Regions from separate parts of the Ruegeria sp. R8_1 genome, predicted to be linked through region 2. Evidence: riboswitches for the same ligand, from Rfam matches in the RefSeq annotation. Region 2 holds a riboswitch; each other region holds the start of a gene.
What was found. A riboswitch is a leader RNA that binds a small molecule or an ion and turns the genes downstream of it on or off. The one in region 2 is predicted to bind cobalamin.
Positions count from the first base shown of each region.

Region 1: another riboswitch for cobalamin. It lies ahead of J7380_RS15995 (hypothetical protein); the one in region 2 lies ahead of J7380_RS01680 (CbtB-domain containing protein).
Region 3: another riboswitch for cobalamin. It lies ahead of J7380_RS13405 (DUF1636 domain-containing protein); the one in region 2 lies ahead of J7380_RS01680 (CbtB-domain containing protein).

Region 1 is NZ_JAGHRL010000007.1:49,761-52,023, reverse strand. It holds gene J7380_RS16005 (DNA polymerase III subunit gamma/tau) at 1-76, opposite strand, end outside; gene J7380_RS16000 (dual specificity protein phosphatase family protein) at 150-638, shown strand; gene J7380_RS15995 (hypothetical protein) at 640-1,047, opposite strand; cobalamin riboswitch at 1,129-1,348, opposite strand; gene J7380_RS15990 (alpha/beta fold hydrolase) at 1,485-2,263, shown strand, end outside.
Region 2 is NZ_JAGHRL010000001.1:337,145-339,407, forward strand. It holds gene J7380_RS01670 (hypothetical protein) at 1-314, opposite strand, end outside; gene J7380_RS01675 (CbtA family protein) at 380-1,078, opposite strand; gene J7380_RS01680 (CbtB-domain containing protein) at 1,083-1,247, opposite strand; cobalamin riboswitch at 1,283-1,488, opposite strand; gene cobF (precorrin-6A synthase (deacetylating)) at 1,532-2,263, opposite strand, start outside.
Region 3 is NZ_JAGHRL010000005.1:261,851-264,113, forward strand. It holds gene J7380_RS13400 (XRE family transcriptional regulator) at 1-591, opposite strand, end outside; cobalamin riboswitch at 718-922, shown strand; gene J7380_RS13405 (DUF1636 domain-containing protein) at 1,024-1,380, shown strand; gene J7380_RS13410 (ABC transporter ATP-binding protein) at 1,380-2,183, shown strand; gene J7380_RS13415 (ABC transporter substrate-binding protein) at 2,180-2,263, shown strand, end outside.

The DNA.
Region 1 (2,263 bases), on a different contig from region 2:
TGGGCGTGTCGGTCATATCTGCTCTGTCGGATTCGGGTTCCGACGCAGCGTAGAGACCCCCGCCGCCCGCGTCCACCGCCGCCAACGGGGAAATTCGGTTTGCAGGTCAGTTTGCACGGCATAGAAGCGATGTGAAAAGGAGGGCGGGGATGGAGCCATTTGCAATTCACGCGGTCGCGGTCGGGGCTGGCCATGTCGCGCTGTCACCGCTGCCGGGGCGCACGGAGGAATATGCGCGGGATTTGGATGTTATCCGCCGCTGGCGGCCCGGTCTTGTGATCTCGATGACCACAAGCCCCGAGATGGCGCAGGCCGGGGCGGGAACACTGGGGGATGACCTGCGCGCCGAGGGCATAAGCTGGACGCACCTGCCGATTGTGGATTTTGGCGCGCCGTCACCAGACACCGAGGCCGCATGGCCGCAGATCAGCCAGTCCGCCGCGCATATTCTGGCGCGTGGAGGGCGGGTGCTGGTGCATTGCCGGGGCGGGTGCGGGCGGTCGGGGATGATCGCCCTGCGGCTGATGGTCGAACAGGGCATAGCACCTGACGCGGCGTTGCGTCGCTTGCGCGCCGTGCGGCCCTGTGCGGTTGAAACCGATGGGCAAATGCGCTGGGCAACCTGCGCGCCGGACTGAGTTACAGCGCCAGATGCTGCTGGGGCTGTGCTGATTGCGCCGGGGCCAGCTCTGACACTTCAAGCATGGCGCAGGGCGGCGCTGGCAACAGGCTGGCCGGACGGGCCGCCGCATCGGGGCCGAACAGCATATCCGCATAACCATCCAATGCGTCGAGCGAGGCGTCCGTGCTGGTGCCGCAGAAGATGCGAATTTGATCTTTCCGGGCGCGGAATCGAGCGATGCAGCCCTGTGGGCAATGGCCCAGCTCTCCGCTGCCGTCCAAGGCGAAGTCATCCGAAGTGGCGGGCACTGCGGATTCCATCGCTTGCACAACAGCCCGTGCCATCTGCGCCAGAGCCGGGCAGGTCTTGCCGGTTTTCTGACATAGGGTTGCACTGAATTGGTGCGTTTTTGTCTTCCAGATCATAATGCGCCCTCCGCGCGGGGAACGGGGCATGGATCAGGTGTGACAGCGCGCTGACAATCCCGCCCGGACACCCCGCCCGAGTTACAGTTTTGCTTTGATGGCAGGTCTCCTGACTTGCGGGTCATCGCGTTGCCGACCTTCCCAGCCGTTTGGCCAGTGGTATTTCGGCATTGCTTACCGCTTACAGTTGCGGGGGCAGTCGCGGCCTTGGTTCGTTCCGGCATGACCGGGCAGAATCGCACCGTGTTCCCTTTTCATCCTGTCCCGACACGGGACAAGAACCATCACGCCATCGCTAGCGGTTGAGCGGGCTTTGAGTCAAGCGGCAGTAGGTGCAAAGTGGACGTTTGGTCATCTTGATGCGCCCTTGACTCAGCCTGGCCAAAGAAGTGGGGATAAGGGGTAAACCGAACAGTTCAGATCAGGTGAGCAATGCTATGCTGGATGATACACCCCCCGTCCTGACCGAGGATTTTCGGTTTTCTGCCGGTTCGGCAATGCTGTCGGCGCGCCTGTACCGGCCCGTGACCGATCCCAAAGTCGCTGTGGTTGTACATGGTGCGACCGGTGTCCCGAGGGATTATTATCAGCATTTCGCGCATTGGCTGGCAGCGGATCAGGGGATCGCCTGCCTGACCTACGACTATCGCGACTTTGGCCACTCACTAACCGGACCACTGCAGGAATCGCGGGTGAAGATGGCGGATTGGGCGCTGACCGACATGCCTGCCGCCAGAGCGGAAATGCGCCAACGTTACCCACACGCAGAACACTGGAGCATAGGACACTCGGTCGGAGGGATGTTGGGGCCAATACAACCTGATATCGACCATATAGATCGCATGATCTGTGTGTGTTCGGGGCTGGTGACAATCAGTGATCACCCTTGGCCTTATCGCGCGCTGGCGTCCTTGTTCTGGTATGGACATGTTCCGCTGGCGGTAAAAACCGTTGGATACCTGCCAGGAAAGGCAGTGGGATTTGGGGCCGACCTGCCTGCATCGGTTTACTGGCAGTGGCGTAAGTGGTGCACGGCGCCCCAAAACTATCTGCCTGAAATCGGAAAAACGCTACCAGCCGCAACCTGGGCAGAGAAAGGCAAACCGGTCGATCTGTTCACTTTCGAGGACGACCAGATGGTTCCGCCCGAAGCCGTTTGGCGGTTGGCAGATCTGTACGGCTCCAGCGCTCGGCGTCATGTACTGTCACCGCAGGA
Region 2 (2,263 bases):
CCCTCGCCGTCGACATCGGTCTTCGAGGCATTTTGTGGTGAGAACCGAAAGTTCTGCGGCATGACATGCAGGTTCCAGCCCGCCATAGGGTCGGGCGTAAGAGCGATCTCAAGCCCCGGAGCATCAGCACCAGCAGGCAGGTTGATGGCAGTCGAATGATCGTGTGCGGCTGCCTCGACGTGAGATGAACTGTGATGTGCAGGATCGCCATGGTCATGGCCGTCGAAAGTGACGCCATTTGCAGCCGCAACCACAAATCCTGCACCACTGCCAAAAACTATGCCGATTGCAAACAGGGCAAGTGAGCGTGCCATTTTATGTTCCTTGATGGTAGTAGAAACACGCCGAGCTGGTCTCGGCGTGTTTAGTGGCGTGCTGGTCAGGCCGCAGCTTCGGCACGCTGACTTTCATGTCGCCAGAAGTATCCGGCGAATGCCCCGACCAGAACCCAGGCTACCAGGCCGATGCCAAAGGCGCGTGCGGCAAACAGCGCTCCGATCTCGGTCGGAACGGGGCCGGTGAACACGTCCGGCTCGGGCGCGCCGATCAGATGTGGGGCCAACAGCAAGGCGGCTGCGATCACATAGCTGATCAGGGTGCCGCCAAAGGCAATAAGCCACATGGCAACACCTGCCGACGCGACTGTGGCAAACCACCAGACCTGACGCGCTGCGACATCCGCCGCTGCCACGCCGGGCACTTCGGGTGCCAGGGAGAACCCCGGCGCAAGGTGAACCGCGACAAACCCGGCCAGGCCCCACAAGACGCCTGTGCGCCCGTCGATTTTGTGACCGCTGCCCTCGGCCACCGACATCAGCGCGATCATCATCAGCGCATAACCGGTATAGATGAGCATGGTGAAAATAACGCTCAGCGCATCGCGGAACAGGTCCGAGAACATTCCCGGCAGCTCGGGGTGAGCACTTACGACGTCACCGCCGAAATGCACCAATTCACCCGATTCATACAGTTCCGCGTGCAGCAAAACCGGTTGCACAAACGCAAGCTGCAGCAGGGCGGCAATCAGCCCTGCTGTAGCACCAGCGAACAACGCGCTGGTCAGAATGCGACCAAACATGGGTTTAGTGGCAGGGGAAGCCAGTTGCGTGACGCACGTCATGGGCAGCGTCATGCAGGGCAGCCGCCTGAACGTGACCGGTCACCGAAATGATGCCAAGGCCCAGAACCACAGCGAACATGACCGGCAGAATACCAGCGCGCGAAGCGGTTTGTGTTTGTGTTGTCATTTTTAATTCTCCTATGCCGTCGCACCCGACGGCCGGTGTTTCAAATCACGCCTGGCAGGTCTCCTGGCTCACGGGTCGATGCCTCTGTTCGCCTTCCCCCTGAAACTCAGGAGTGGCTGGTTGAACAGGGCTCACCGCTTACAGTCGCGGGGGCGGCTGTGGATTCGATCGCGCGCGGTCTCACCACATTCCCTCTTAGCTTGCCGGTATTGCCGACAGGACCAGACAGGTTCATTTAGCCGTTTCATCTGCTGCCGCGCAATCGTCATTTGCGACGTTTTACGTCAGATCACGCGCTTTTTGAGAAGATAAATATCCATGATCCACCCATGATCAGCGCGCGCAGTTGCTCGGGTGTCCAGAATCGACTGTGCAACATCGATCAGAGGGCCGTTGATCAAGATTTCTTCAGTCATGCCCACGTAAGCCCCCCACCAGATGTCATAATCTGCCATCTGAAGATGTTGGAACGAGCACTCACCATCCAACATGACCGCCACGTTCGATGCACCGTCCGGCCACCCTTCGTCGCGAATCCGCCGCCCCGTGGTCACGATATAAGGCGCGCCCAGTTCGTTGATCGGAATCGCGTGGGCCGCCGTCAACGCCTGCAGCGCTGTGATGCCAGGGATCACTCGCGTCGTCGGTTGAGGGTCCAACCGCGCCGCGATTCGCAGTGAGCTGTCGTATAGCGACGGATCGCCCCAGATCAGCAGCGCCACGTGCTGTGCACCGGGATGGGCGGCAATCGCCTCGCGCCAGCGCAACGCAATCGCGTCGTGCCATTCGTCCACCCCGCGCAGATACCCGTCTTCCGAGCGGCGCTTGGGAATATCGAAATAGGCGATCTGCGGCGGCGTGTCGGTCACCTGCGCAATGATCTTTTCGCGCAGCCCGGCCAGATCGGCCTTGTTCTCGCCCTTGCGGGGGATCAGGATCAGGTCCGCCGCGCGGATCGCCTGCGCGCCCTGAAAGGTCACGTGGTCGGGGTTGCCGGTGCCGATGCCGATCAGGGT
Region 3 (2,263 bases), on a different contig from region 2:
CACTTCGGGTCCGTGCGGTGCGTCCGCATCAAAGAACAACGTATCCCCCGGCTCGAGCAGATAAATTTGATCGCCGTGTCTGTAGTCGACTTCGCCTTCAAGCATGTAGAGCATTTCAATCCCGTCATGCTGGAACGTGGGGAAAGTGTCGGACTCTTCCGTCAGCGTGATCAGATAGGGTTCGACCACAACACCGCTGGCATTAGACCCCATATGACCCAAAAGGCTGTATTGATGGCCTGCGCGTGTCCCGGCTCTTTCTGTTTCAACGCCCTTTCCCGCTTTGGTGTGGGTTGCGTTTCGGGTTTCTTCATATCTGCGGAAAAAGGCAGTGATCGGTGTGCTTAGGGCATTGGCCAGAGATTGCAGCGTCGTCAATGAAGGCGATGTGTATCCGTTTTCGATTTTTGACAGCATACTGATGGACAATCCGGTCAGCCCCGACAATTCCGCAATTGTTACGCCCTGCTGTAACCTCAACGCGCGGATTTCCCGACCGATCGCCGTTTCGAGGTTCTTTTCACCGGGGTCCCTGACCTTGTGGGGATCCTGAGAAAACTGAAGTTTGGACCTATCGTTTGATGCTTTCACCAACCTATCCTTAACGCCTTTCGCTTCGCCGTTATCGCCTGCAATTTTCCTGAAGGGAAACATATTTTCAAAACTATATTCCTGCGCAACCTCCGGTGATTTGTGTTGACCGGCGATCTGATCTCGGGCAGTGACGCATTTGATGGTTCCCTGGGGCATGCTCCAGCGGTGAAAAGGGAATACGGTGAGGTTTAAGTGCCAAGTCCGTAACTGCCCCCGCAACTGTAGGCGGTGAGCGAAGCCAATATCCCACTGACATGAATAATGTCGGGAAGGGTGGCCAAGCCTCGACCCGCAAGTCAGGAGACCTGCCATCGCAACCGAAACCAACCCGGGGCGGGGCGTCCTGGAAGGAGGCTTGATGGTACCTCGTACGCCTTTATGCGCGACCGCGTTTCAGTACGGCCTCAGCGGCCGTGCAACAGGCGCTTGATGACCGGGCCCACTGATCATTTTGTTCTGATCTGCGCGACCTGTCAGGGTCTGGAGGCAGCGCAGCACATTGCGGATGCCTTGTGCCCTGAATTGCCTGCGGGTTTCGCAGTGCGTACAGTAGATTGTATGGCTGGATGCGATCACCCGGTCACCGTCGGATTTCAGGCCCCGGGAAAAGCCCAATACCTGTTTGGTGATATCGGCACCGAGCAGGAGCTGAATGCTCTTGCCCAATTCGCCGCGCAATACCTGGGCAGCGCGACTGGTTGGACAAAGGCCACAGACAGGCCTGCACCTCTGATAACCAAGACATTGGCGCGCATGCCGGCGTTGGCTGTTGGAGGAGCTCGATGATGACCAGACCCTTCCTGCAGGCGCGTGGTGTAGCCTACTATTCTTTTCACGGTGAAGTTCTGTTGCAGGACATCTCGTTCGATCTGGAAGAGGGGTCGGTTCTGGCCATTGCCGGTCCGAATGGCGCTGGCAAAACCACTCTGCTGAACTTACTATGTGGCGCTGAAGCTCTGTCCGAAGGCGACGTTCTGGTGCAAGAGCAGAGCTTGAAGACATTGTCAGCGACGGAGCGCGCCCGAAAAATTGCCGTCGTCAGTCAGCAAGAATATCCCGATGGGCGGTTGCATCTGCGTGACTATGTGGCACTTGGGCAAATTCCAATTCGCTCGGACCGCTCCTCTGAAGATCACGCAAACGACTTGACGCGAATTCTGGACCTGACCGGCCTTTTGGAGCTTGCCGACAAGCGCATGGCAGTGTTGTCGGGTGGCGAACGTCAGCGCGCCCATATCGCGCGTGCGCTGGCGCAGAACCCTACTCTTCTGTTTTTGGACGAACCGACGAACCATTTGGATCCCGACGCCAAAGGGCGGATGTTATCGCTGGTCGCTGGACTGGGGATAACCGTCATAATGATTGTCCATGACATTGTCATGATCCCCGAATTCGCCACCCATGTCGCGTTGATGAAATCTACCCGGCTGACCGGGTTTGGCCCTGTTTCCGAGGTCCTGACGACTCAACATGTGCGCGACACGTTCGGCGTCGACTACTTATTCTTTCAGCACGACGGTCGGATGATCCCCGCGCTGGACATACGAAAAACCACTGTTTCCCAACCCTCCAGGAGATTTCCAAAATGAAACATATCTTGTCCGTGGCTCTGGTTATAGCCATGGCGAGCGGTGTTGCCGCGCATGAAGTGACCGTAGACAATTGTGGT